Regions from separate parts of the Halomonas sp. AOP30-A1-24 genome, predicted to be linked through region 3. Evidence: riboswitches for the same ligand, from Rfam matches in the RefSeq annotation. Region 3 holds a riboswitch; each other region holds the start of a gene.
The links. Region 3 has a riboswitch for thiamine pyrophosphate ahead of tenA (thiaminase II). Riboswitches for the same ligand answer to the same signal wherever they lie in the genome.

Region 1 (9,819 bases), on a different contig from region 3:
GATCTCTTTTTGAAGAGTGGCGTGACTCCCTTCGAGAAAAAGTGTAAATCCGAGCAAATCCCGGGTGTACACGGCCAGCGTCGTCAGCGTCTTTCAGACTACGGCTTGCAGCTTCGTGAGAAGCAAAAAGTACGTCGCATGTATGGCGTACTCGAAAAACAGTTCCGTAACTACTACAAAGAAGCTGCTCGCCTGAAAGGTGCGACCGGTGAAGTATTGTTGCAGTTGCTTGAATCCCGACTGGATAACGTCGTCTACCGTATGGGTTTCGGCTCGACTCGCTCTGAAGCGCGTCAGCTCGTTAGCCACAAGGCGATTTCCGTGAACGGCCGCACCGTTAACGTTGCTTCCTACCAAGTGAAGCCGGGTGACGTTGTTGCTATTCGCGAAAAGGCGAAGAATCAGGCACGTATTCAAAACGCGTTGACCATTGCGGCCAACCGTGGCGATATCCTCTGGATTGAAATCGACGCCAAGAAGATGGAAGGCACTTTCAAGGCTCTGCCTGAACGCGGTGACCTGACTGCCGACATCAACGAAAACCTGATCGTCGAGCTGTACTCCAAGTAAGCGGCGTTAATTAATCTGCTTCTTGAAGCCTGGGCGGGATAGCAAAGCTAACCGCCCAGATGCTCTTGAGTACGGTTCTTAAGAACTCAGTATCCGTTTGGCAGCCTGAAAGGTGTTCATATGCAGCGTTCAGTGACAGAGTTTCTTCGTCCTCGCGACATCAAGGTCGAAGAAATCAGCGCACATCATGCCAAAATCGTTCTCGAACCGTTCGAGCGTGGTTTTGGTCACACCCTGGGGAATGCACTGCGTCGCATTCTGCTTTCGTCTATGCCCGGCGCTGCCGTGGTAGAGGCTGAAATTGCGGGTGTAGAGCACGAGTACAGTGCGCTCGAAGGGGTGCAGGAAGATGTCATCGAAATCCTCCTGAACTTGAAAGATGTTGCGATCAAGATGCACAGCCGCGATGAGGCGGTGCTCTCGCTGAACAAGCAGGGCCCAGCCGTCGTCACTGCTGGCGACATTGCGCTTGATCATAGCGTCGAAATCGTCAACCCGGACCACGTCATTGCACACGTCAATGAAGGTGCCGAGCTGAAAATTCAGCTTAAGGTAGCGCTGGGTCGTGGCTACGAACCGGCTGACGCCCGTGGCTCTGATGAAGAGACCCGTGCTATTGGCCGCCTGCAGCTGGATGCCACCTTCAGCCCTGTCCGCCGCGTTTCCTACTCGGTTGAAGCCGCTCGTGTTGAGCAGCGCACCGACCTCGATAAGCTGATTATCGATCTGGAAACCGACGGTACTTTGGATCCGGAAGAGGCTATCCGTCGCAGTGCGACCATTCTGCAAGAGCAGCTGGCCGCCTTCGTCGACCTTGAAGCTGATAAAGAGCAGGAAGTCGAAGAGGAAGAAGATCACGTTGATCCAATCCTATTGCGCCCCGTAGACGATCTTGAGTTGACCGTTCGCAGCGCGAACTGCCTAAAAGCCGAGAATATTTACTATATCGGTGATCTTATCCAGCGCACAGAAGTTGAGCTGTTGAAGACACCGAACCTCGGTAAAAAATCCTTGAATGAAATCAAGGACGTTTTGGCGGCGCGCGGCTTGTCCCTCGGCATGCGGTTGGAAAATTGGCCGCCCGCTAGCCTGAAGGACGACAAGGCCACCGCGTGAGTGTCGACTTGAGTCCCAGTTTGGTAAGGAATTACAACCATGCGTCATCGTAAGAGTGGTCGTCATCTGAATCGCACCAGCTCGCATCGTCAGGCCATGTTCAAGAACATGTCTGTCTCGCTGGTCGAACATGAAGTCATCAAGACAACCCTGCCCAAGGCCAAGGAACTGCGTCGCGTTATCGAGCCGCTGATCACCTTAGCCAAGCAGGATAGCGTTGCGAACCGTCGTTTGGCGTTCTCTCGCACACGTTCCAAAGAAGCCGTTGGCAAGCTGTTCAATGAGCTGGGTCCGCGTTACGCCGAGCGTCCGGGTGGCTACATCCGTATTCTCAAGTGCGGTTTCCGCACCGGCGACAACGCGCCTATGGCGTACGTTGAGCTAGTAGACCGTCCGGTTGCTGAAGAAGCCGCTGCTGAAGAGTAAATCTTTAGTTGCTGCCTCTTTAAAGCAGAATGAAAACCGACCCAGCTGGGTCGGTTTTTTTTATGCCTGGCGTATCGAGTAATGCCGCTATAAACGTTAAATTGTCCGACGAGCGTGCTAGTCTAGAGTGAATTGACGGGGCCATTGGCGCTGCAGTTGTTTACCCTTGGGAACTGATTCATGGCGCATTATTCAATGCGGGGGTGTACGCGTGCAGGCCGAGGAAGAAGTGTGCGTCTCGTTTCCAGCGTAAATGAATCATCAAGGGGCAGACATGGTGACGAGGGGAGTAAACGATAACAAGGCGTCGAGGGCATGGCTAGCGGTAACGATGTTACTGCTATTGATCATCACCACCTCGACCGTGCAGGCGAATCCACGTTACGCAGGTATTGTGGTCGACCTTGATAACGGTGAAGTTTTATACGCAGAAAATGTGGATGCACCGCGTTATCCTGCTTCGCTGACCAAAATGATGACGCTGTACATGACCTTTGAAGCGCTGGAAAGTGGCACTTTAACGCTCAATGAGCCCCTCGCTGTTTCTGCCCAGGCCGCGGCCATGCCCGCTACCAAATTATGGCTTTCTGCGGGCAGTACGATTCCTGTCGATACCGCTATCCGCGCCCTGGCTGTGCGTTCGGCGAATGATGTCGCCGTTGTGGTGGCTGAAGCGTTGGGCGGTAGCGAGCAGCGCTTTGCGCGGCTTATGACCGAAAAGGCGCGAGAGTTAGGTATGACAGCCACGACCTTCCGCAACGCCTCGGGACTTCCTGATGACCAGCAAATTACCTCCGCGCGGGACATGCTCACGCTCTCGGTGCGTGTCATGCAGGATTTTCCACAGTATTACCATTACTTCGGTCTTCAGGAATTTACTTATCGCGACAAGCGCCACACCAGTCATAATCGGCTGGTGCGCGACTACCCTGGCGCTGATGGCTTAAAAACCGGCTTTATTCGTGCCTCTGGTTTTAACGTCGCGACGACTGCCGTGCATGATGGCCGGCGGCTGGTTGCCATTGTGATGGGAGGGTTTAGCTCTTCATCGCGTGATACTCATATGGCCGATTTACTCGACCGAGGCTTTATGCGCGCTGAGCTGCGCGATCAGCGTACATGGGTCGCCAATACCAGTTTTTCTCAGGAGTTTATGGGGTTTGGTGGTTCTACACCTCCCGTGGCACCCCCCAAGGCGCCAACACCTGCGCCAAGCCAAATGCTTGCCAGTATTGAAACGACCACGCTGTCACCTGCCCCTAATACCAGCGTAGACGAGCAACTGGCCACGATCACCGTTGAAGGCCCGGCCGAGGCGTCCCGCGCGTCTAACGCTGACCCTTTGCAGGACTTTATTCAAAGTGAGCGCTTGGTGGAAGCTCCCCCGGCCGGCGCCTGGGGTATCCAGGTGGGTGCATTTAGCCAGCAAGGGCAGGCTCAACAGCTGGCCCAACAAGCGGCCCAACGCTTAACGCAAAACTTGGCCGGGCGCGTGGAGGTGGATACACTTGAAGGCCAGACGCCGGTATACCGTGCTCGCCTGGTGGCTTTGGATGAGCATCGCGCCCGTGAAGCCTGCCGTGAACTACAACTGCAAGGCATGGAGTGCATGGTGGTCAACGCAAGCCTTTAAGCCTTGTTTTAAATGTCAAAAAACCCCACCAGCTTTTATGAGCTGGTGGGGTTTTTTTATGGTTGATGTCACGACCCACAACGGCTTTTCACCAGTGCACACGTACGCGCGCAATCGCTTAGGCTAGGCAAAGGCGTACGCGTTCATTGCCAGCACGCCATGCTCAACGCTGCGGTGGAGCGGTGTGACATCATCGCCTGCGCCCATGGCTACCAGTAACGGCTGAAAATGCTCGGGCGTTGGATGGTTCCTGCTCGCTTCGGGGGCCGTTTGCCAGGCAAGCAACGCCTCACGGTCATTGTTCACAAGCTGAGTATCGACCCACTCTGCAAAAGCGCCGACCCAGTTGGGCATCGGGTTATCAAGCGGCATGGTTTCGTAAAGGTTATGGGTCAGGCTGCCCGACCCGATCACTAGAATACCTTCTTCACGCAGTGGCGCCAGGCGCTTACCCAGCTCAACGAGCTTGTCGTTAGACCAACGCACAGGCAGCGATAGCGTAACGACAGGAATATCCGCCTTGGGAAACATCAGCGAAAGAGGTGCCCAGGTGCCGTGGTCAAACCCTCGTTCCACTTCTGAGGCCCCCAGTAATTTGGCCAAGCGGTTGGCCAGTGCAGGCTCGCCAGGTGCCGGGTACTGCTGCTCGAACAGTTCGCGGGGAAAGCCGCCGAAGTCATGAAGGGTTTCTGGCGAAGGGCTGTTACTGACTTTCAGCGTCTGACTTTCCCAGTGCGCCGAAACCACAATGATCGCCTTGGGCGTCAGTCGCTTGCCCAGCGAACGTAAAAAGTGATGGGCAGGCGTAGGGGTGAGGATCAGCATGGGAGAGCCGTGGGATATAAAAAGACTGGGTAGCATAACAACGTCTCCTGGCAGAAGGCCCTGGCAGTGACCAGGGCGCGAGCAAAGGCATGGCGGAGAAAAGGTGATAGATAAACTCGTTTGGGTGCGCCTAACGCGATTAGCTAACGCGGCGGTTCAGTGTAAAGCTGCCGCCGCCTAAACCTGCCTGCACGAGCAGGGCAACGGTCCAGAATGCCGGGAACTCCCAACCACCGCCAGCGTTGGTAAACGCCCAGCCGTTGCCAAGATGCACGGACGTAGCACCCAGCAGCAGAGGAATCATTGCAAGGCTAATCCAGCGCGTATAAATACCCAGAATCAAGGCCAGGCCGCCGCCAACTTCTCCCAGAATCGTTAAGTAGGCTATAACGCTTGGTAGGCCCAGTGACTCAAAGTAGGCGACCGTGCCCGGCAGGGTAAACACAAACACCTTGGTCAGGCCATGGGCGAGTGCCATCACGCCAAGTGATAGTCGCAGCAGAGCGATGGCGTGGGGTTGAAGGTTCGTGCTCATGGTGGAAGAAGATGCATTCATGGGGTATCTCCATTGGGCAGTGCTGAAAGTTCAATGGGGACACTTTACGTTCATTGACGGCAGAGATAATCCACGCGTACCAAACATCACTGTTGCGAAATAGGCGACAATCCCATCTCCTGCTCCCAGTAAGGCGGGCTACCCCAGGCGTCCGTTAACAACTCAATAAACCGCTCTACCTTGGCAGGTAAAAAGCGTCGCGCAGGGTAAATGGCATGAATATCCAGCATCTTGGGGGGGATGTGCGGCAGTACCTGAACCAGCCGCCCAGCGATAATGCTCTCCGTTACCAAAAAGCTGGGTTGATGAGCGATACCGATGCCTGCCTCGGCGGCATGGGTTAAAACATCGCCATTGTTGCTTTCAAGCGGGCCTTGGGGTGTCAGTGTCATATGTTCAAAACGCCAGTTGCTATTGGCTAAATCGCTGCGGTAACGCAGGCAGCGGTGGTGCGCAAGCGCCTCTGCATTTGCCGGCACGCCATGGGTTTCAAGGTACGCCGGAGATGCGCAAAACAGCATTTGACAGCGCGTCAGGCGCCTGGCGATCAGGCTTGAGTCGGGCAGGTTGCCAATACGAATGGCCACATCGTAGCCCTCTTCGAGAAGATCCACGCGGCGGTCACCTAAATCCAGGCGTACATCCAGGCCAGGATATGCCACCATAAAGCGCGCCACCAGCGGGGAGAGGTGGCGCATGCCAAAACTCATGGGGCCGTTGATGCGTAAACGGCCGCTTATTTCAGAAATGCCGCTGCCTACGTCGGCGGCAGCCTCATCAAGGGCCTGTAAAATCGCTTGGGCATGCGCAAGGTAGCGCTCGCCCTCGGCGGTTAAATGCAGGCGCCGCGTGGTGCGCTGAATAAGCCGCACCCCGAGCGTCTCTTCAAGGGCCATGACAACGCGTGATACCCGCGTGCGGGAAAGATCCAACGCCTCAGCGGCCCGCGTGTAGCTGCCAAGCTCGGCAACTTTGACAAAAGCGGCAATATGGTCGAGCTGGTTCATGGCCGAGCCAACGCCCGTGCGGCCTGGTAAGGGTCAGGCTGGCCACAAATGGCGGAGATAACCGCCAAGCCATTGGCACCGGCTGCAACGACCTGCTGGGCGTGTTCAGCCTTGAGCCCGCCAATGGCCACGCTTGGCAAGGTGCAGGCCGCGGCTAATTGAGCCAGGCCTTCAAACCCCAACGGTTTAGCATGGTCCTGCTTGCTTTGGGTGGTAAACACCGGGCCCAGGCCCACGTAGTCGAGCAGGGCCACGGGGGCTGCGTGAAGCTGCTCAAGCGTATTAATCGAAAGCCCGATAATTGCCTCTGGCCCCATGGCTGCCCGTGCCTCTTGAACCGCTGTATCGCTTTGGCCGACATGCAGCCCATCGGCGCCGCTTTGCAAGGCAACGTTCAAGCGGTCATTAATCACCAGCGGTACCCCGCTACCCGCCAGGGCGGCTTTCAAACGCTTGGCCTGTTCAATCATGTCGGTATCGCTTGCGTGTTTATCGCGCAGTTGAACAAAGCTGACGCCCCCTTTGACGGCCTCAATCACGGTGCGCTCTAGCCCTGCGGCTTTACAGAGTTGAGCGTCAGTGACCAGATAAAGCGAAAGATCAAAACGCATTAGCCTTCCTCCAGCCCGGTAAACTGACGGACGTCTGTAGGTGTTAGCTGATACAAGGCGTCCAACAGGGCTACCTGAAAACTACCCGGGCCTGCCGCCTGTTGTCCAGCGCGGCTACCCGCGATAGCAAAGCTTGTAAGTGCGGCTAACGTGGCGTTCAAGGGAGCTTCGGGGCTGGCCGCTACAAAGGCGGCAACGGTGGCACTTAACGCACAGCCAAGCGTAGTGACACGCGGCATAAGCGCGTGCCCGCCGCTCAGACGCCAGTGCTGAGTGCCATCGGTAATAAAATCCTGAACGCCGGTCATCGCGACAACACAGCGTTGCTGCTTGGCGAGGTTTATGGCAGCCTCACGCGCTTCATCCGTAGAGGCTGTGGCATCCACTCCTCGGCCCGCGTGGGTCAAGCCGGAAAGCGTCATGATTTCTGAGGTATTGCCACGGATCACGCTGGGCTTAAAAGCCAATAGCGTTTGTGAAAGCGTTTGACGGTAGTAAGTGGCGCCCACCGCAACCGGGTCCAATACCCAAGGCGTATTGCTCTCGTTGGCCGTTCTGGCGGCAAGTTGCATACCTTCTGCCCAGTGTGGTGAAGGCGTGCCGATATTGATCGAAAGTGCCCCGGCCAAGCGAGTAAACTCAGCGACTTCCTCAGTTGAATGCAGCATGGCAGGGGAAGCGCCGACAGCCAGCAGGCAGTTAGCTGTGCTGTTCATCGCTACAAAATTGGTAATACAGTGCACTAACGGCGTGGTGCGTTGTACAGCGGAAAGCGCGTCGCTCAGCGGGAGTGATGTCATGGCCACCTCACAGCGTAGATCGGGTGTGATGACACCGCGACTTCCTACGCCGGTATTATCCGGTTCAGGTTCTAAGGGTGCATCTCAGCTTGAGCGTCTCAAGCGCCCCTGTCGTCAGGCTACTATCCTTGCCTTGGGCGGTGCTGTAAAGCGCAGGCGATGTGTAAGGGGAGGCCGGTAGGGTAAGCGGGGCTGGAATAATGGCTGTTCTGCCCTCATGGTATGTCATCACAACGGTATCATGCGGTGTGAAACGGTTAGAGATAGGCTTGTACACGGTATGGTTTTTGTCAAAGATAACCGCTCAATCAATTCATTTAACAGCATAATTCCCCACAAGGAGCCCAAGATGACTTTGCAAGGTGAACAGCATAAAGGCGTTCGTCCGGCCCCTGCGCAAACCCAAGGGTTTCGCTTAAACCATACGATGCTGCGGGCGAAAGACCCCGAGCGTTCATTGGCCTTTTACTCCCAGGTATTTGGCATGCAGGTACTGCGTCGGCTGGATTTCGAAGAGATGCAGTTTTCGCTCTACTTTCTGGCGAACCTGGAAGCCAGCGACCAGGTGCCGGAAGATACCCAGGCGCGTACGGCCTGGACCTTCAGCCAAAAGGGGCTGTTAGAACTTACCCATAACTGGGGCACCGAAGACCAGGACGATTTTGCCTACCACGATGGCAATGCCGAACCGCAGGGCTTTGGACATATCTGCTTTAGCGTACCGGACTTGGAAGCGGCCCAGGCATGGTTTGATGAGCACGATGTAACGTTCATAAAGCGGGCGGACCAAGGCAAAATGCAGGGCGTCATTTTTGTGAAAGACCCGGACGGCTACTGGATCGAAGTTATCCAGGCCGACCTAATGGCGGCGATGGGCGACTGATATGGCACACTTGCTGTTTCGGCTGCGCTACGTTACCGATGAAGAAGCCATGGAAGTCCGCTCACTACTGGCAGAACATGGTTTTGATACCTATGAAACGCAGGCCGGTTTTTTCCGCTTAGGGGTGGACGCGATCTGGCTGCGTGATGAAACCCAGCGTGAGGCGGCCGAAGCAGCACTGGCGGTGTATCAAGCCGAGCGCTTCACCAAGGCTCGGCAAGCGCACGCCGAGGCCGTGAGCCAAGGCGATGCACCTACCTTATGGCGCCGCCTGGCGGCGCATCCCTTTCAGGTCACCCTGGTAATGGTGGCGGTCGTCATGGTGGCACTGCTTACGCTGTTGCCATTTCTTGGCCTGACACGTTAATCAAGCCGCAGGTGCCCGCGTTTTAAGTAGAGCTTGACCCCTTCGCTGCCCGCGCTAAGTTGGGGAGCGGCGCCGGGAGGGTAGCGACACCAGCTGCCCGTCGGGTATTCGGTATCGCCGTCGCACAAGGTGCCTTCCAGAACAAACGCTTCCAGGCCACCGCCCAGCGTTGGGTAGACAATCGTCACGCCCGCCTCCCACCGCTCCAGGCTGGCGCGCTCCTGGTGAAAGGTATGCAGCATTTTATAGGTAATGCCTGGGCGACGGTCCGGCTGCCAAGGTAAACGGTGAGCAGGAACGGCCAGTTGAAGAATGTCATTGGCTGCAAACTGGTGAAGCTTCACCAGGATGAGCGCGCCCTCATCGCCTATGTGCGGGGTGTGGCCCGTACCGATAGGATTGCGCAGATAGGTGCCCGCGGGGTAGCGGCCGTGCTCATCACCGAACACGCCCTCTAGTACAAGGATCTCTTCCCCGCCGTCGTGGGTATGTGCGGTGAACTGGCTGTTGGGCGCGTAGCGTACCAGGCTGGTCGCTCTGGCGACTTCCTCGCCGATGCGATCAAGCATCATGCGTGTGACGCCTGCACTGGGCGAATCGACCCATTGATATTGGTCCGGCGTTACGCAGGCAAAGTGGCTAAAGTCGGCGTTAAGGCGCATGGTGTTGGCTCTTTGCAGTGGGGGGATCGCGGTAGTGCAAGTCTCCTTATCCACCACCCAAAATGCAATGCATAAAAGAGCGCTTTAATGACGAGCCTTTAGGAAGGCTCGTGGTATAAAGGCGGTTTTTTTCAGGGCGTCGCCGCAAGCGTCGTCAGAATATGGTGGGCGGCCTCAATACGTGCCTGGTTGGGATAATTGCGGTTGGCGAGCATCACGATGCCTATTTGCTGGCTGGGTACAAAGGCGACATAGGCGCCAAAGCCATTGGTTGAGCCCGTCTTGTTAAACCACACATCGTCATCTGCCGGTAACGGTGGCTGAAGCTGCCCGGCCTTGTTAGCCTCCAGCACCATCTCCATC
Region 2 (9,819 bases), on a different contig from region 3:
ACAGGTGGTTCGTGATGGCGAGACGACCCACGATAGCGCTGCTATTGAAGCCTTTGCTCGCTGCTATGTGGCGTTCTCAGGCAAAAATTTCCCGCATTATTTAAAGCCGCTAATGGAAAAGCATGGGGTAATGTTTAACCCTAAACGCCCTTTGGTTATCTACGATAGCATGGGTTTTTCATTAGAGCGTTTGGATGGGTTTACACCAGGCCTCGCCTTAACGCGCTCATCGCTGGATGTGCAGGGGAAGCGAGCAGACGCATTGCTTGAATTTTCCATTGAATCGAAGGGCGCTGCAATCGGTGTCGGCTCTAAAAAGCTGGTGGTCAGTGGCCTTTGTCATTATGACGCCGCTGAAATGGCCGCCATTGTTGATGAGTTTTACCGGCTTAAAGCCGCCTACGAAGCTGCCTGAGTTGTTTCTGCAGAGCTAACCCAGCAGAACTGGTTCTGAAATGCGATTCTTGCAGAACATTTTTGCAGCACGTTGAAGTGTTTCTAAAGGCCACCCGTTAATAGCGGGTGGCCTTTACGTATGGGGATCAGGCGGGGTGTTGCTCTACAGTGAGTTCTGGCTGACTGATGACCAAACCTACCGTGGTAATGCGCCCATCAAGTACGCCTTGAACGGAGAGGGTCACGTTTTCCAACGTTATTGAGTCACCTATGCGCGGTTCGTCCGTCAATCGCTCACGCAGAAGCGCGTCTAATGTGCAGTGCATATCACGGTCTAGCGTAATGCCATAGGAGCTAAATACTTCGTCAACGTTGGTGTTGCCTTTCAGGTGCAATATTTGGTTGGGGAGTTGGTAGTTGTCGACCGTGGCTCCCTCTGAAAAAATACAGTCAACAAACGGCAGAACCTGTGAACGCAGCACGACAAACAAGTGATCGCCTGGCTGTAATTGAGTGGACCCACGCGGTGGGATAACGTCTTTGCCACGGGTGATCATGGCCACCACTGTGCCGTCAGGCAGTGCGAGTTGCGATAAACGACGGTTGGCTGCACGAGTAAAGTCGCCTAGCCGATACTCCACAATGTCGGCGTCAACATCCTCCAATGAAGTAATCTCCAGACTGGCGGCAGGCACAACAGGCGGTGGTTCGGTAAGTTTTAGTTTACGCGCCAAGTAAGGCAGCGTAGTGCCTTGAATAGTGGCAGAAATTAATACCACGAAGAACACCACGTTGAAGATAAGTTCAGCGCCTTCCAGGCCGAAAATCAGTGGGAAAATAGCCAAAATAATGGGCACTGAGCCACGCAGGCCTACCCAGGCAACCAGCCCGGTTTCGCGGTTCGTAAAACCGAACATTTTTAGAATGGGAGTGACGGCGAGTGGGCGAGCCACCAAGGTTAATATAGCCGCAATCATCAGGCCTTCCAGCCATACATCCAGTAGGGAAACAGGATTAATCAGCAGCCCAAGCACCACGAACATGACGATCTGGCTCATCCACGCTAATCCGTCATGAAACAAAAACGTGCTGCGCTGAAAGGCAATCGGGCGATTGCCGATCATGACGCCTGCAATAAAAATCGCCAGGAAACCACTGCCTCCAAGGTTCGCAGCAACGCCAAAGGCGAAGAGCCCACATGCCGCAACCAGAACGGGATAAAGGCCCGATGTGACCAGATGAATACGGTTAATAAGTTGAACGGCTGCCCAGCCGACCAGCAAGCCGACGGCGCCACCTACCCCGATTTGCAGGATAAAGAGTTTTAACAGGCCCACTCCAAGGGGCATATCGTTAACCAGTACTTCAAGTAATCCAATGGTTAAGAAAATCGCCATCGGGTCGTTGGATGCGCTTTCAATTTCAAGCGTAGACTTGAGTCGTTGATTAATATGGATGCCAGCATTACGCAGTAATGAGAAAACCGCAGCGGCGTCGGTGGAGCCGACGATGGCGCCGAGTAATAAACCATCCAACAGGGGGAGCTTTAGAATATAAGCAGCAGCGACCCCGGTAATCATTGAGGTAATCAAAACGCCGAGCGTGGCCAATAGCGAGGCTGGCTTCCACACCAGGCGGATTGAGGCGAGGGGCGTTTGTAAGCCGCCATCGAACAGAATCATTGCCAGTGCCAACGTGCCTAGCGCGTGTGCCAAACCAGGATTATTAAAGTCGATACCGCCAATACCTGCTTCCCCCGCAAGCATACCGGTTCCTAAAAACAGTACGAGTACCGGCATACCCAAGCGAGCTGACAGCTTGCTTGAAATAATGCCGACCAGTAGCAGGATGGCTGCTAGTAAAATAAGTTGGTCCACCAGAAACATACGCACGATCCCTGAAATAACTTGATATGGCCAGACCTTTTAATAATAAATGCCTGGTGTCATGTACGTGGCAAAGAGGCGTTATGCACCTCTGTTAACCGTCGTTATTTGTTAAGCGTAGGGTGGTGCTCTGCAGGGAGGAAGGCCGCCTGGTAAGCCAGGGTTCGATGAGCCAAGGGTATTCAATACGCAGTGATAAACGGCAGGCGCAATACCAGGCCATCTTTCATGGGCGGGCAGAGCCACCCCGGTATCATTTTGAATTACTACCGGGTTTTGGCGTCGCTTGTCATGGTCCAGGCTAAGGCGATTAAGTGGGTTAGCCAGCACGATCAGCGGCTTGGCGTGGTCTTCCAGGGCTGAGTGATGAACTGGCTCAGCAGCCCGTGGCATCGCCTCGTGAGGAGCGGCGCACCACAGCAATAGCGCCAAGCTCCAGAGGCCCACTTGGCCGAGCCGGAGAGACGTCATAGCGGTGGGCATGTATTGCTGAGGCAAAGAGACATCTCCTGGGTGCGCCGTATTATCATCCCTTATTGGGAGGGGAGGTCAAGCGGTTAAACATGCGTTTGCACTGTCTTTGGCGTCTTGTCATCGCTAATCGGGATTGTCACTAACCGTTAGTTGACGTTTACGTTAACTTGCTGATATACCCTATTCTTGGCCCTGGGGCAGCTATACAGACTGCCTCTGTTACAAACACAATCATAATCAGGAGCAAGCGTAATGGCCGTTCGCGAAATTCCCATGATCATTGATGGTCAAGCCGTCCTGTCTCAAAGCCAGGAGTGGCGTGATGTGGTTAATCCGGCGACCCAAAAGGTGGTTGCCCGGGTGCCTTTTTGCACGGCAGAAGAAGTAGAGCATGCGATTGCAAGCGCCCATCATGCGTTTAGAGAGTGGCGCAAGGTACCGCTTGGAAAGCGCATGCGTATTATGCTGGCGTTGCAGGCACTGATTCGTGACAACACCGATGAACTAGCCGCCTTAATCACCGAAGAGCATGGCAAAACGTTGCCAGACGCCAAAGGTGAAGTAGGGCGAGGTCTGGAGGTGGTCGAACACGCCTGCTCGATTACCTCGCTCCAGCTAGGAGAGGTGGCCGAGAACGCGGCAAGCGACGTCGATGTTTATACGCTACATCAGCCGCTAGGCGTAGGGGCCGGTATTACGGCCTTTAACTTCCCGATCATGCTGCCCTGTTTCATGTTTCCGCTGGCCATCGCGACAGGCAACACCTTTGTGTTGAAGCCTTCTGAGCAGGATCCCAGCTCGACCATGCGCTTGGTGGAGCTCGCCCATGAAGCCGGTGTGCCAGCTGGGGTGTTGAACGTGGTGCACGGCGGTCCTGAGGTTGCCAACCAGATTGTCGATCACCCAACGATTAAAGCGCTATCGTTTATTGGCTCAACCCACGTCGGCTCATTGCTTTACAAGCGGGCGGCAGATGCGGGTAAGCGTATGCAGGCGATGATGGGGGCGAAGAACCACTGTGTGGTTATGCCCGACGCAAATCGCAGCCAAGCCATCAACAATCTGCTGGGCTCAGCATTTGGCGCCGCAGGCCAGCGCTGTATGGCTAATTCGGTCGTGGTGCTGGTCGGTGAGGCGCGACAATGGATTGATGATATTGTGGATGCTGCAGGCCAGATGAAAGTGGGGCCTGGCACCCAACAGGATGCCGATTTAGGGCCGCTGGTATCGCCTGCCGCCAAGGAGCGTGTGTTAGGTCTTATCGAGACCGGTGAAAAGGAGGGCGCAACGCTATTGCTTGACGGGCGTAACTGCCAGGTACGCGATTATCCGAAGGGCAATTTTGTGGGGCCGACGTTATTTACCGATGTGACTGCGGAGATGACCATTTACCGTGAAGAGATATTTGGGCCGGTACTTTGCGTTGTCAACGTGGAAACACTCGACGAAGCAATTGCGTTTATTAATGCTAATCCTAACGGCAACGGCACGTCTATCTTCACGAATTCTGGCTGGGTGGCGCGACGCTTTGAAACTGATATAGACGTGGGGCAGGTGGGTATCAACGTGCCAATCCCGGTGCCGGTTGCCTATTTCAGCTTCACTGGCTCACGTGCTTCAAAGCTCGGTGATTTAGGGCCAAATGGCAAACAGGCGATCGCCTTCTGGACACAAACCAAAACGGTAACGGCACGCTGGTTTGAGCCTGAAAACGTTTCAAGCGGTATCAATAGTACTATTGCATTAAGCTAACGCTTACTTACTAAGCAGTCACTGGCTCTTGTGGGGGCCAGTGACGTTGTTGTACTCAAGGCTTAAAAATCATTCAGCAGGCTCAAGCTTTCTTCCAGTAGCTTTTCAATCGGCTTAAGTTGGCTTTCATGCAATACGAGTAGAGACGGCGCCTCTTTTGGCTGTCCGACAAGGGGCACTAAAAGGGCGAACTCACTCTCCTCTAGATGAAATTCATGAATTTCACGCGGGCCTAAGGCCGTTTGGCATTGGGAGCAGCGGTAGACATCGTCCTCGCCATACACCAACCGGTGATACATTTTAAAAAGCGTATAAAGTGCCAAGCCGCCTTCAAGCGCAGACCAGCGTGCGGGCGTTTTGGGTATATCGTCGGTGACCGCTTGCCCTTCGGCTTTGGCATCGGCGATCACATTTGCTAAAGGCATCGCCAAAATGGCAGGGTCTTCAGAGGGTAGCGGAGCGTTTTGCTTCGTGGCCTGGTCGAAGTCTTTTACCGCGCGCTTTACATCATCTAGCGTATTTAAAACGTAGTCAGCATGCTGTAAGTCGCCAGGCTCGCAGCTACCGTTCTCCCAGCCATGGATCACGCGTAGCGTCATGTCTCCTCGTGACATGGGGCGGGCCAGTAGCATATAAAGCATTACGCGAACGTGAAGCTGGCGCTCATCGGTATTGTTTTCAAACGCACGGTAGGGGTCAGCAAACAGAGTATTGAGCCGCCCTTGCGTATGCTCCTTGGCTTCGGTGTATGACATATTGGTTTCCTGTAAGCGCGTCGCTTATTCTCCTGTGCGACGCTTGTAACACTAATGTTTTATAACACTAATGGCGGTAAGCTACTTTTATTTTGTAATGCTTTGACTCAGTGTACAGCAGCTTTTGTTAGTCTAGACAACGTTGTAGCGAATGAATAGCAGAAGTAAACCGTTTTCCTGTTAGCTATTTAGCGGCTAGGATACGGCGCGAGTAGCTGCTCATTTTGGCGGTTAGCTCGCTTTACATCAGGATACGCTCTCAATTCACTGTCGCCAGGGGAGCCACGTTGCGTGGCTGAGAATGCTATGACGCAGACCCTGGAACCTGAACCGGTTAGTACCGGCGGAGGAAGTGCGACATGCCATACCTAACGTCAGCCGTGCTGGGCGCGGCGCTCTGTTGCTTTGCATTTTTAGGCCTTAAAGCCCGTGGGCGTAAAGGCTCATTGGATGACTTTGTAACCGCTCGTAATTCACAAACCAGCACCACGCTAGGGCTCTCTTTTGTTGCATCTGGTATGGGGGCCTGGATTTTGTTTGCGCCGCCAGAAATTGGCGCTTTTATTGGCCCATTGGCCTTGGCAGGCTATGCCCTTGGCTCCTCACTGCCTTTTATCGTCCTTGGCTTTTATGGTCCGTCTATACGCCGGGCTCTCCCTGAGGGGCGGAGCATCGCTGAGTTTGCCGAGGCGTGCTATGGGCGCGGCGTACGCCACTGGGTAACGCTGGTTTCCGTGGTGTATATGGCCTGCTTTTTAGCCGCTGAATTAACCGCTATTGGAGCGATCACCTCGCTGCTTTCTGATGTTCCGTCGAGCTGGGTGATTATTGGAGTAACGCTCACTACGTTGCTTTACACGGTAAGCGGTGGGCTGCGCGCAAGCCTGGCCACTGACCGTTGGCAGGCATGGTTGCTGCTTGCACTGTTAGTGGTGGTTTCCAGTGTCACCCTTTGGCACTTGCCTGCCATGCCGAGCAGTGCGACATGGCCCTCTATCGCCACTTCTGATGCGCTTAGTGTGGCACTAACGCTTGTCATCGCGGTTACCGCAGCGAACTTGTTTCACCAGGGCTACTGGCAGCGGGTATGGGCGGCACGTGATGACCAAAGTTTGGCCCGCGGGGCTTGGGCAGGAGGGGGCGCCACGGTCATGATCGTTATGGTGATTGGCGGTTTGGGTATGCTTGCTGCCATGAACGGTGTTCCGCTGGGCGAACCGCCCATGCCTTTTTTTGCACTGCTCAATAACGCGCCACCCTGGCTAGCTATAACGGCACTAGTGCTTGCCGTTACATTGGTGGCGTCCAGCGTAGATACGCTACAAAGCGGTATTGCCTCACTGATCGTGTCGCGCAGTGAACAGCCAAGCGTTTCTATCGCGCTCACACGTTGGATGACCGTTTTGCTTATGGTGCCTGTCGTGGTTGTCGCACTTCAGGGTGTGTCTGTTTTACGTCTTTTTTTAATCGCTGATTTAGTCTGCGCTGCAACCGTGGTGCCCGTGCTGCTGGGCTTGTGGCGGCGCATGACGCCTCTTGCGGCTATCGGTGGCGGCATGGCGGGTCTATTGGGTGCGATCTTGCCTGGGTGGATGAGCCACGCCAGCATAAGCGAAGGGATAATGGCGGCAAGCTTTCCGAACAGTGTACCCACACTAGCGCCGTTTCTAGGTGCGTTGTTAGCTTCCACGGTGGTAAGCGTGTTATTAGCGTATTCAAGAACTCCCTGGAACCAAGGACAGTTATGATTCGCAGTATTTTGACGACCCCTGATGGCGAAACCCATGAAGGGAACGAAGAGCTTTTTGTCACATGGCAGAATACCCCCGGCAGTCATATATGGATCGATATGCAGGGGGAATCAGCAGAATCTGCTGAGCGGCTACTGGGTAAATTTGAGTGTCACCCCATGGCTATTCAGGATGCCCATAAGGAGCGTGTACCACCCAAAATAGAAGAGTTTGATAACCACGCACTGATTATTTACCGCGGTATTTCATCTTTTGATGCCCAGCTAAACTTTGTTCCTCAGCAGGTCTGCTTTTTTATTGGTGAGTGCTTTCTAGTGACGCTACATCCAGGCGTTGCCATGAGCATTGAGCGGCTCTTTAAGGAGCACGGTAAGACGTTATTAGCGAAATCACCGGAGCAGGTGGCGCTCAAGGTGATGTATATCTCTGCTGGGTATTACATTGATAGCCTGCTTGAATTTGAAGCGGAATTAAGCGATTTAGAAGATGAGTTACATGAAAATGGTAACGATGTATTAATGCGCAAAATTACCATGTACCGCTCCCGGCTGGTTAAGATGCGGCGCGTGTTTAATTATCATAAAGGGATTACCCAAGAGTTAACTGTCTACGACTATGAGCACGTCCCGCGTGAGGAAAGTGAAACGCTGCATGCCATTAACGATGTTGCCGAACGTTTTGAGCGGCTTTATACGCTTACTCAGATGTATTACGACATTTGCGGTGATTTAGTAGACGGTTACATATCAATCTCGTCGCACCAACTGAACATTACAATGCGCGTTCTAACGGTCATTACGGCGATTTTTGTTCCGTTAACGTTTGTTGCGGGTATCTACGGGATGAACTTTGACTATATGCCGGAGCTGCACTATCGCTATGGCTACTTCTTCATTTTAGGCATGATGGCAGGAATCGGTGGCGTGCTGATTTGGGTGTTCAGGCGAAAGGGCTGGTTCTAATTCAGCAGGCGTTTAAGGGGTAGCAAGAGTTTGCTATGGTCGGCTAGTCTTATTCCTTTGTATCAAGGAGCCTGACAATGCCTGAATCTACCGCCGTTTCTTCTACGATGGCTGCCATGCTCTTGGTCGGGCATGGTGGCGTCGAACAACTGCATTACCGTAAAGACGTCAAAACGCCGTTACCCGGCCCAAGTGATGTTCTGGTCCAGGTGACGGCGACCGCGAAAAACAATACCGACCGTAAAGCGCGTGAAGGCCTGTATCCCACCAAAGAGAAAGGCGACGTGACGTCCTTTGCCATGGGTGGCACGCCCACCTTAACGTTTCCGCGTATTCAGGGGGCAGATGTAGCCGGGCGTATCGTAGCGGTAGGCGAAGGCGTGGATGCTAAGCGGGTTGGCCAGCGTGGCCTGCTTGATTTCAATATTTATGCGGATGAGCGCCGGGATATCAATCTCACTCCCGACTACTACGGCCATGGGGCCGATGGCGGCTACGCTGAGTATATTGCGGTACCCGCAGACCAGTTCCACTCCATTGATAATCCCGAACTCAGCGACGCTGAGCTAGCCGCGATGGGCATGTGCTCCTATCAAACGGCGTACCATATGATGACCTCGGCACACATCAAGGCTGGCGAGCGCGTGTTGGTAAGCGGTGCCAGTGGTGGCGTAGGCACCGCGCTCATTCAGCTGTGCCGTATTATCGGTGCCGTTCCTTATGCGGTCAGTCAGCCTGATAAAGCCGCTGCGCTGCAAGCGTTAGGCGCCGAAGCCGTTATTGACCGTGGCGACCTGCCGACCTTTGTTAACCGCGTCTTAGAAGCTACTGGCGGAAAGCCAATTGATGCGGTGATGGACTTGGTCGGCGGCGAGATGACTGATCTGTTTATCGATACCATGATTGTTGATATGCAGCACCGCCAATCCTATCCGCGCCTTTCCATCGCAGGGGCCAGCGGCGGTAATCTCAGTGAGATCATGTGGACGCGTATTTACCTTTACCAGGTGCAGATATTTGGCGTTTCTCACGGTACTCGTGAAGAAGCCGAGCAGCTAATCACCTGGATTCGTAGTGGTGAACTCAAGCCCGTTCTCCATGCGGCGTTCAAGCTTTCTGAACTGCATGACGCCGAGCGCTATTTTGTTAATCGGGGCAGCAATTATCTCGGCAAAATTGTCATTGTACCGGATGCCCAGTGGAATACTCACGGCGCACCTTTTGCACTAACAAACGCTCAGGAGCAACGCCTTTGAAAAATATCCATACGCTTCAATTAATGGATACTCATGCGGGTGGCGATGTCAGCCGAATCGTAACGGGCGGGATTGATGCTCTGCCGGGCGCCACGGTGCGGGAGCAAATGGAGTACCTGCGCGACGATGCCGATGGCTTGCGTCGCTTGCTGCTGGAAGAGCCCTACGGTATTCCGGAGATGTCGGTGGACTTACTGGTACCAGCGACGCACCCCGAGGCCGCCGCAGGTTATATCATTATGGAAGTGATGGGCTACCCGATCTATTCAGGCTCCAATACCTTGTGTACGGCAACCGCGGTGCTTGAGTGTGGGATTGTGCCTAAGCAGGAAGGCATTCAGCAGTTTTCGTTGGAGGCCCCGGCAGGCCTGGTACGTATCGAGGCGCGTGTGCATAACGGCGTGGTCGAGTCGGTTACCTGTGAAGGTTTACCCAGCTATATTGATACTTACCGCGATACCATCCAGGTGCCTGGTATCGGCACCGTGACGTACTCTGTCGCCTATAGCGGCGGCTTTTACGCGTTAGTGGATGCTGCCGAGCTTGGTTTTAAGCTTATTCGTGAAGAAGAGCAGGCGCTTTCGGCC
Region 3 (9,819 bases):
TGGTAGCGAGGGCGGACGCCAGCACGACGTCGTCACGGTCGCCAGAAGCCACCACCAGACTGCCGGGTGTAAAGATATGCAGCGCATTCGCCGCGCTACGCGCACACAGGCTTGTCGACATTACCCGGCGGCTTGCCGCATCGCCTTCATTCAGCACCTTGGCACTTAGTGCCCGTGCCACGTCCAGCGTGCGGGGCGCATTGAGTGTTTTGCTGTAAGGCACGATGCCGATTAGGTGAAAACTGTCGGTGGCTAGTGACGGTGAATAGCCGCGAAGCTCGTTAAGCACCGACTCTTCAAGCTGCGGTTTAATGGTGCCCGGCGCTGCCGAAAGGTCATCTTCCTGGCCGTAAGGCAGGTTCTTCATGCGCATCAGGATGCCGCCCAACGTGCGGGTCGAGCTAACCCCGCCAAAGCTTCTGGCGTGCATATCCAGCTCTTCAGCAAGTGCCTGTGGCTCGTTTAAATCCCCGGTGCCCACCAGAATGATTCGGGCATTAAGTGCATGCGCCAGTTGAGCATTGGTTTGCGTCGCGTACGTGGTGTACTGGGTAGGCACTACGCCTTCCACTACGACTAAATCCAGCGCATTACCGTCCCGCTCAGCCTGTTGCATTACCTGCTCATAAAGCTCGACCACATTTTCCATTAGCTCATCGGTTTGGTCATCGCGCAGCAGGCGCTCCAGCCGGGCTTGTGAGATCGGCGAAGGCGGGCGCAGGTTGAGCGTGCGAGACACCAGTGCCGTTGAGCGATCAAGGCCCGGGCCGTTCAGCTCTTTTTGCATAAACGGCTTCAAAAACCCGGCTTTAAGGCCAATGGTGTCGAGCGCCTGAATCAAGCCTAAACAGGCTGAGGTTAATCCGGCCCCCATGCTTGTGGGCACCAGAAGAATGGCTTGAGGTTGAGAGGGGGACGAGCTCATGCTTGGGCCTCCAGGCATTGACGTGTTTCCATCGCGATACGGCCTTCTTCGTCGGTAGGAATAACCCAGGCTTCGGGACCCTGGTGATTTGCCCTGTCCAGCTTGCCCTCTTTACCGCGAATCATCACGTCATTGCTCGCCTCATCAAGGGCAAAGCCAAAGTGAGGCAGTAGGCTGATAACGCGGCTGCGTACAAGAGGAGAGTTCTCGCCGATGCCACCGGTAAAAATGACGCCATCAAGCGTCGGCAGTGCGCAAGAGAGAGCAGCAAGCGACTTAGCAATGCGGTAGCAAAATACATCCAGCGCCAGCATGGCGCCTTCATGACCCTGCTCTGCTGCTTCCTCGACTTCACGCATATCGTTGGTTAAGCCAGAAAGCCCCAATAGCCCGCTTTGCTTATTCAGCACGTCATCAATCTTGTCCAGCGACCAGCCTAACTGACGGTGTAGGTGGGCGTGCAAGCCCGGGTCGACATCGCCGCTGCGCGTGCCCATCACCAGGCCTTCTAGGGGGGTAAGCCCCATGCTGGTGTCCAGGCTTCGGTTATTCCAAACCGCTGCGGTTGAGCAGCCGTTACCCAAGTGGGCTGTTAACCAACCGCCCGCACCACGAGAGCTAAGCTCGGCAGCCCGCTGGCTAACAAAGGCGTGGCTCGTGCCATGGAATCCGTAGCGACGAATGCCGTGCTCAGCGTAGAGGCTCTCTGGCAGGGCATAGCGGTAAGCTTTTACTGGGAGGGTTTGGTGAAACGCGGTATCGAATACCGCAACCTGAGGTAGTGCTGGGAATATCTTTTGGGTAGCGCTGATGCCTGCCAGGTTGGCAGGGTTATGCAGAGGTGCCAACGCGGCGGTGGCCTTAATCGCACTGATAACATCACTATCAATCAAAGCGGCCTGAGTAAACTTCTCTCCGCCATGAACAATGCGATGCCCAATAGCGCCCGGAATGCGTCCTTCCAGGCTGTTTAAAATGGCGTTGAGCACTTGAGTATGGTCAGCATTGGGGAGTGCATGGCTAAAGCTTCCCCCCGCGCTATTTATTCCTTTTAAACGGGCATCGGCGCTGCCTAAGCGCTCTGCCAAGCCTGCTAAGCGCGGGGCATCAGGGGCCGGATCGATCAGTGCGTATTTAATAGAGGATGAACCACAATTAATAACCAGCACCGGTGCATTCATAAAGAATCTACCAAAAGAGTAAAGGTTTAGTTTGTACGTTAGTGTGACAGGCGGCAAGGGGCATTAACGTAGGCGGATATTTGTTTAGCCATTCGACTCAAATCCGGGCATGCTTGGCGGTTAACGTTCTTTTGCTGCCTGGAGCCTATGACTACGTCCTCGTTACCCAACCACCTGCCGCGCCACTTGGCCATTTTGCTGCTAATGACCGTTGGCACCATGTTCGCTGCCAACCATGTATCGGCCAGGCTTGCCTTTGATAACGGTACAGGGTTACTGCTGGCCGTATTAACGCGTTCCGGGGTAGCCTGTTTGATCCTGCTCGCCCTTGTGATCGTTCAGAAGAAACGCTTCTGGCTGCCTTCGGGCACCTGGCCCTGGCAACTGGTGGTAGGCCTTCTTATCACCATTCAAAGTGTCAGCCTTTATTCAGCGGTTGCGCGGCTTCCTGTTGTTATTGCGCTACTGTTGGTCAATACCTTCCCCATTCAGTTAGCACTATTGAGTTGGGCGCTGGGCGGGCCGCGTCCGTCGCTTCGCAGTTGCCTTATTATGGGGACCATTTTAATCGGGCTGTTGGTCGTGCTGGATATTCCAGCGTGGCTTTCCAGTGCTGACAGTATGGGGCCGGAATGGGTCGCCGGTATTGGATTTGGGTTGCTGGCTGCGTTCGTTTTCGCCTGCGCGCTATGGGTTACCGAGCACCGTTTATCTCAGGTAGGCAGCACGCTGCGCAGTCTTTTAACCATGCAAGCCGTGTTTTTCGCCATGGTAATCGGTGGGGCTTTAGGTGTCGTGCCAGGTGGTATGAGCCTACCTGACAATAGCCAAGGCTGGGTGGGGTTGGGGCTTTTGGCGCTGCTTTACGCCACCGCGTTCTCGACACTGTTTATTTTTGTGCCGCGCCTGGATATGGCCCGCAACGCCCCGGTCATGAATATCGAACCTGTCGCCTCTTTGGTGATCGGTTATTTCGTATTAGGGCAAACGCTAAGCCCTGGCCAGTTATTGGGTGGGGCGGTCGTGGTGGGTGGTATTGTCGCACTTAGCCTATCCAAAGGGCGGTAAACGTTGCGTTCTTTTCGGACATGTACCACAATGAAGTTGTGTAAGGAAACACTGTTTTTTAACGGAGGTACATGACGATGAAGATGACCGTATTATCACTCACTTCTGCGGCACTCTTGGTCGGCGCGGGTGCATTCGCTGCATCAGCCCAGGCACAGCAATCATTTGGTCACCCTGAAGGTTACGTGGCGGGCGACGCCATGTTTTGGAACCTTGATCCTGACCGCGGTTCCTCACGTAACGACGTAGGCCTGCGTTTGCGCGGTGGTGCGCAGTTCAATGATTACTTCGCGCTCGAAGGGCATCTGGGTACCGGTGGCTCCGATGGTGATACCAAGCTGGATTACCTGGTAGGTGCTTACGCAAAAGGCATCGCGCCTATTACCCCCAATGCACGCCTGTATGGTCTGATCGGTGTCACTGAAGTGGATTTCGACCACGACAGTGAAAGCGGTTTCTCCTATGGCGCGGGCGGTGAAATTGATGTCGCCAACAATCTGGCCATCAGCGCTGATTACATGCGTTATCTGGACAAGTCTGCCTACGATTTCGATGCGGCAAGCGTGGGCTTAAAATACCGTTTTTAATGATTAACGCTTAAAACGCGTTAGTGGTTTATCCAACCCCAGGGCCTTTTGGCTCTGGGGTTTTTTATGAATTTTTTCTGGGTAGCCAAGGGCACTACTAAATAACGCTAATAAAGCAGAAGGGTGGCTCATTGTTAGCTTGCTAATCATTTGCTAAAATGCGCTATTCCATTAAGCATCTGCTGGCCACAAGCGCTCTGCGCGTACGTAGAAGGCGCGCAAAACAAAGAGTAAAACTCCATGTCCCCTGATCAAAAATTCGCCCGCTGGGTGAAGGTGGCGCTGGCTGCCTTTGCACTGCTGTTTATCTATTTCTTGATAGCTGACAGCTTCATGCCCATGACGCCCGAGGCCAGGGTAATGCGCCCGGTTGCCCGTGTGGCACCAGAGCTCAGCGCGCCAGTGAAAGAAGTGACCGTGCGTGACCATCAACAGGTTGCCAAAGGCGATGTGCTGTTTCGTCTGGACCCCGAGCCCTTTCAGCTTGCCCTTGATCAAGCGCGGCTAAACCGTGAGCAGGCTGAGCGCGAAAACACGCGCCTTGAAGCGGAGCTTGCCGCCGCACGGGCGGTGCTGGCCTCTGCCCAGGCAACGGCTGAGGAGCGCAGCAGCGAGCGGCGCCGTGGCGAAGCCCTGGTGGGGCGGCAGAGTATTTCACGCCAGCAGTACGAGCAGCAGGTAGCGGCTGAGCATACCGCCCTGGCAGAAGTGGCTTCCGCCGAGGCGAACATACAGAGCCTGGAAGTACAGCTAGGCGAGAACGGAAATACCAACCTGCGCTTGCGCCAAGCCGACAACGCACTTGAGAAAGCGCAGTTGGACGTCGAACGTACCGAAGTGCGGGCGGCAGAGTCAGGCCAGGTGACGAACTTGCAGCTTCAGGTGGGCGACTATGTTCAGGCGGGGCAGCCAGTGATCGCACTGGTGACTCAGAAGATGGATATCGTTGCCGACTTCCGTGAAAAAAGCCTACGCCACGTACTGCCCAGCGACTCGGCTGCGGTGATCTTCGATGCCATGCCAGGGCATATCTTTGAAGGGCAGGTCAGTGCTTTTGATGCTGGCGTGCGGGAAGGGCAACTGACCGCTGATGGGCAACTGGCGGATATTCCTACCTCTGACCGCTGGGTGCGCGATGCGCAGCGCTTGCGTATTCATATTGTCCTCAACGAACCCATTGCTGCGCTGCTGCCAAGCGGCGCCCGGGCAACGGTGCAACTGCTACCGGGGGAACATGCGCTGGCGCATCCCTTTGCATGGCTACAAACGCATCTGATCAGCTGGCTACATTATGTCTACTGATGCGGGTTCTACTACTGCAGGGCCCGTTGATACAAAACCGGCGGATGCCAGCACGTGGTCAATCAGTCGCGCGCTGCGTAGTTTTTTTAAGCGCACGCCCCGCCGTAGCGGCGCTGGCCCAGAGGCACCTGCCTATCATCGCCTGAGTGAGAATGCCCTGCGCCAGTGTTTGCGGGTGGCCGGTGGCGGCACGCTCGGATTTATTATCAGTCAGTTAATGGGTTGGAACTACGGCGTCTTCTTTACCGTTTTTCCGATGTTTTTGCTGGGTATGGTGCCCATTCTGAATATCAGCATTATTCGCCAGTTTTTAGGTAACGTATCGGTGAATGCGCTGGAAGTCAGCCTGGTGGTCGGCCTGCTTAAACATATGCCGGTGGTGATGACGCTGGTCGTGTTGGGTATGTTCCTGTTTCGGTTTAGCCTGATGGCAAAAGGCCCGCTGTTTCTGTTTGGGGCCAATGGCGTATTAACCTTAAGCATTCTGCTGCATTTTGCGAGCTACCCCAGCGTCGATCTAGCGGATTTGTTGGCCTCCAATTTTGTGGCCAGCGTGCTCGCCGTGTTCATCGCCATGCTGATGTACACACTTTTCCCCGACGTTGAGCCCCGCCAACCGCCGCCCAAAAGCACCAAGACGAAAGCGCAGATGCGCCATGAAACGTTGATGGGCGGCATTACCGCGACACTTTCCTTTGTCGTTTTTCAGGTGTTTGACCTGCAGGGGTCGCTCTCGGCACAAATGGCGACCATTCTGGTGCTGTTCGCGATGGGGTATGCCGGTGCACGTGTATCCGCTCGCAAACGCGCCATCGGCACGCTGTTGGGGTGTAACCTGGCGCTGATAATGCAGCTTCTGCTTTATACGCAAAGCAACCACTTCCTGCTGGCGATTGTGCTTTATTGGTTGGGGCTATTGCTGTTTGGGCGCGAACACATACTTGAAGGCGGCGGTTCAGGTATCGGGTTTGGCGGGATGACCACTTTAGGCATTTTGTTTGGTCAATCTTTAGGCCCCAGCCAGGACCTTGTCTATAGCGCCCTGTACCGTTTTTCATCCATGAGTGTGGCGCTGGTAGTAACGCTACTCGTCATGGCTTGCCTGCATTATCTGCTTAATCTTTGGGAGCCTACGCGACTACCCGAAAGTTAGCGTAACACGTCGACAACAGGGGCTTTCAGGCCCCTGTTTGCGTTTAACCCTTGAGTTTTTAAACCGCTTTACACTTCCTGATACAGCTGGCTTCCCGTTTGGCGAAATTTCTCCGCCTGCTCTTCCATACCGCGCTTAACCGACTCCGCGTCGTTAGTGCTTTCTGGCGTGCGGTCGCGGTAGGTGTCGCGTACTTCCTGGCTAATCTTCATTGAGCAGAACTTGGGCCCGCACATGGAGCAAAAATGGGCGACCTTCGCGGAATCCTTGGGCAAAGTTTCGTCATGGAATTCCCGCGCGGTGTCTGGGTCTAGCCCTAGGTTGAACTGATCTTCCCAGCGAAATTCAAACCGCGCCTTGGAAAGCGCATTATCACGCCGCTGTGCTGCCGGGTGGCCCTTGGCGAGATCCGCCGCGTGGGCGGCAATTTTGTAGGTAATAATACCGGTCTTTACGTCATCTTTGTTGGGCAGGCCTAGGTGCTCTTTCGGCGTGACGTAGCAGAGCATGGCACATCCAAACCAGCCGATCATCGCGGCCCCAATGCCCGAGGTAATATGGTCGTAGCCTGGTGCGATATCCGTGACCAGCGGGCCGAGTGTGTAGAAGGGCGCTTCATCGCAGTACTCCAGCTGCTTGTCCATGTTCTCTTTCACAAGGTGCATGGGCACGTGGCCGGGGCCTTCAATCATTACCTGCACGTCGTGCTTCCAGGCAATGTGGGTCAGCTCACCCAGGGTTTTAAGCTCGGCCATCTGCGCTTCGTCGTTGGCATCGGCGATAGAACCTGGGCGCAGGCCGTCACCTAATGAGAACGCCACATCGTACTGCTTGCAGATCTCGCAGATTTCCTCGAAGTGGGTATACAGAAAGCTCTCCTGATGATGATACAAACACCATTTGGCCATGATCGAGCCGCCGCGCGAGACGATGCCCGTCACCCGGTTGGCGGTCAGCGGCACATAGCGCAGCAAAACGCCTGCGTGAATGGTGAAGTAATCCACACCCTGTTCGGCCTGCTCAATCAACGTATCACGAAACACCTCCCAGGTCAGGTTTTCGGCCACGCCGTTGACCTTCTCCAGCGCTTGATAAATGGGCACCGTACCGATAGGCACTGGCGAGTTACGCAAAATCCATTCGCGGGTTTCGTGAATGTTCTGCCCGGTGGAGAGATCCATGATGGTATCCGCGCCCCAGCGAATCCCCCAGGTCATTTTGTCGACTTCTTCTTCAATCGACGAGGTAACGGCCGAGTTGCCCAGGTTGCCGTTAATTTTGACCAGAAAGTTACGCCCGATAATCATCGGCTCGCTTTCGGGGTGATTGATGTTATTGGGGATAATCGCCCGCCCACGAGCAACTTCATCGCGCACAAACTCCGGCGTAATTTCTTCTGGGATGCTGGCGCCGAAGCTCTGGCCGCGATGCTGGTGGCCCAAAATTCGCTCCACCTCGGCATTGCCCAGCGCTTGGCGGCGTTGATTCTCGCGCAGGGCGATAAACTCCATTTCCGGCGTGATAATCCCTTGGCGGGCATAGTGCAACTGGGTAACGTTCTTGCCTTCTTTTGCCCGGCGCGGCGTGCGTTTCAAATCAAAGCGCAGCTGGGCCAGCATGGGGTCGTTGGCGCGGCGTTTGCCGTACTCAGACGTATGGCCTTCTAAAAACTCGGTGTCGTCGCGCTCCTCAATCCACGCCCGGCGAAGCGCGGGAAGCCCACGGCGTAGATCAATCTGAGCGTTGGGGTCGGTGTAGGGGCCAGAGGTGTCGTACACCAGCAGCGGCGGGTTATGTTCATCCACGCTAGTCGTTTTGGTCGGCGAGAGACTGATTTCCCGAAACGGCACGCGGATATCCGGGCGCGAGCCTTCAAGATACACCTTGCGTGAACCGGGTAGTGGGGAAATCGCGGCGGCATCGACCTGGGCGGTTTCGGCTAGAAAGCGGGCTGTCTTCTGGGTAACGGTTTTGTTCACGGTTATATCCTTGTTATTGGAATTAATGGGAAAGGTCTAGGCCCATCTGCCAGAAGTCGATTTCCAAACGCGTGGCATCGCGGAAAATTTTGCTGAGCTCATTAAAGCGGGCAGGGGGGACGTCGGCGAGGCGAGCATCCAGCCATTCAAGCTCGGCTTGCATGGCCGCCTGAAACTCCTCGCTTTCGTACATCGCTATCCAGGCATCGAACGGGTTATCGCCGCCACGCACTGTGGAGGATTGCGCGTTCAGCCAGTTGGCAATCTCGCCATAGCCCACCAGGCAAGGGGCAAGTGCCACGTGTAAATCCAGCAGGTCGCCACGGTTGCCGGTATCCAGCACGTAGCGGGTGTAGGCCATGGTCGCCCGAGCTTCTTGTAGCTCGGCAAGTGCCTCCTCGGAAATACCCCACTCGCTACAAAACCCCACGTGCAAGCCCAGTTCCACATCCACAATGGTTTTTAAACCTTCATGGGCTTGGCGCAAATCGGCAAGCGTAGGGCTTTTGTAGGCGGCCAACGCATAGGCGCGAGCGAAGTGAATCAGAAACAGATAATCCTGCTTCAGGTAGTGGCGAAATGACGCTTCAGGCAGCGTAGCGTTGCCCAGCTGGCGCACAAAGTCGTGCTCAATGTAGGCGCGCCAATCGTCATGGCAGGCAGTGGTTAAATCAGTAAAGCGGTAGCCCATACATCCTCCGGTGGTGGTGATCCGAAGGGCAGGCGAAAAGATCGAGGAAATGGCACGGAAGGGTGGCGAGCGATTGTGGGAGAGAGCTAGCCGGCGCCATCGCTTGATCCCTACGCCGGTACCCGCGCTACATCAAAAGCAGCGCATTAGCCGGATCAGGTTCAGCGGGACCAGCGCTTGGCAGCAAAATTGCTACGCCCTGCGCCATCTCAGCCGGATTCACCGGCACCCCGTCAAGCATTCAACTCAGCGAGTCTAGGTGGCGGTGGAGGGAGATGCAAGGGGGCGGACGACGGTGCTACGTGTTAATTTGAATTGATTATGACGATTAATACTCATCATTACAGCGTGATGCGATCAGGAAGTACTGACATTGACCACCGATAACAAAACGGGCTGGGAAGCTTTCTATTGCGCCAATCAAACGCGAGCCGCCTCACCGCTATTACGCCGCGCCTTGGGGGATGAGTGCTTAGCCAAAGGTAACGGCCATGCTATCGATTTAGGATGTGGAGGCGGCATTGAAACCGCACTACTGCTGACGTCAGGGTGGAAGGTCTTGGCGATCGACAAAGCGCCCAATGCCATTGCGCGAGTTGAAACACTAAAACCTAAATTACTCGGCGCTGATTTGACGGTGATGACGTCGTGTTTCGAGGAATTGAAAGGCCTGCCATCGTCTGCCCTGATCCACGCCGGGCTAAGCCTACCGTTCTGCGAGCCAACGTACTTTTCCATACTGTGGAACATGATCCTTTCAGCGCTTGAGCCGGGAGGGTTATTTGTCGGGCACCTCTTCGGTAACCGGCATGATTGGGCCAAGCATCCAACAATGAGCTTTCACTCGAAGGATGCAGTAGAAGCCCTTTGCGGCGGTTTAGAGATCGAGCTTTTTCGCGAAAGTGAAGGAGAGGGCGGGCTGGTAATGCATCA

Region 1: linked by a shared signal. The riboswitch ahead of thiM (hydroxyethylthiazole kinase) and the one ahead of tenA (thiaminase II) in region 3 are both predicted to bind thiamine pyrophosphate.
Region 2: linked by a shared signal. The riboswitch ahead of ACT3TJ_RS04395 (sodium:solute symporter) and the one ahead of tenA (thiaminase II) in region 3 are both predicted to bind thiamine pyrophosphate.

Annotation. Positions count from the first base shown of each region.
Region 1 covers NZ_JBQSXL010000001.1:121,644-131,462, reverse strand. Annotated here, with positions in the region: gene rpsD (30S ribosomal protein S4) at 1-570, shown strand, start outside; gene ACT3TJ_RS00585 (DNA-directed RNA polymerase subunit alpha) at 691-1,686, shown strand; gene rplQ (50S ribosomal protein L17) at 1,726-2,112, shown strand; gene ACT3TJ_RS00575 (D-alanyl-D-alanine carboxypeptidase family protein) at 2,387-3,745, shown strand; gene ACT3TJ_RS00570 (DODA-type extradiol aromatic ring-opening family dioxygenase) at 3,869-4,606, opposite strand; gene ACT3TJ_RS00565 (DoxX family protein) at 4,710-5,126, opposite strand; gene ACT3TJ_RS00560 (LysR family transcriptional regulator) at 5,213-6,133, opposite strand; gene thiE (thiamine phosphate synthase) at 6,130-6,744, opposite strand; gene thiM (hydroxyethylthiazole kinase) at 6,744-7,544, opposite strand; TPP riboswitch at 7,569-7,664, opposite strand; gene gloA (lactoylglutathione lyase) at 7,894-8,427, shown strand; gene ACT3TJ_RS00540 (DUF6164 family protein) at 8,429-8,794, shown strand; gene ACT3TJ_RS00535 (cupin domain-containing protein) at 8,791-9,456, opposite strand; gene ampC (class C beta-lactamase) at 9,588-9,819, opposite strand, start outside.
Region 2 covers NZ_JBQSXL010000005.1:105,839-115,657, reverse strand. Annotated here, with positions in the region: gene ACT3TJ_RS04420 (DUF3581 family protein) at 1-415, shown strand, start outside; gene ACT3TJ_RS04415 (potassium/proton antiporter) at 543-2,282, opposite strand; gene ACT3TJ_RS04410 (hypothetical protein) at 2,394-2,780, opposite strand; gene ACT3TJ_RS04405 (CoA-acylating methylmalonate-semialdehyde dehydrogenase) at 3,009-4,508, shown strand; gene ACT3TJ_RS04400 (hypothetical protein) at 4,571-5,263, opposite strand; TPP riboswitch at 5,529-5,633, shown strand; gene ACT3TJ_RS04395 (sodium:solute symporter) at 5,623-7,011, shown strand; gene corA (magnesium/cobalt transporter CorA) at 7,008-7,976, shown strand; gene ACT3TJ_RS04385 (zinc-binding dehydrogenase) at 8,054-9,232, shown strand; gene ACT3TJ_RS04380 (proline racemase family protein) at 9,229-9,819, shown strand, end outside.
Region 3 covers NZ_JBQSXL010000010.1:454-10,272, reverse strand. Annotated here, with positions in the region: gene pta (phosphate acetyltransferase) at 1-925, opposite strand, end outside; gene ACT3TJ_RS07470 (acetate/propionate family kinase) at 922-2,106, opposite strand; gene ACT3TJ_RS07465 (EamA family transporter) at 2,254-3,174, shown strand; gene ACT3TJ_RS07460 (porin family protein) at 3,252-3,761, shown strand; gene ACT3TJ_RS07455 (HlyD family secretion protein) at 4,002-5,063, shown strand; gene ACT3TJ_RS07450 (DUF2955 domain-containing protein) at 5,053-6,216, shown strand; gene thiC (phosphomethylpyrimidine synthase ThiC) at 6,285-8,195, opposite strand; gene tenA (thiaminase II) at 8,218-8,886, opposite strand; TPP riboswitch at 8,977-9,129, opposite strand; gene ACT3TJ_RS07435 (methyltransferase domain-containing protein) at 9,260-9,819, shown strand, end outside.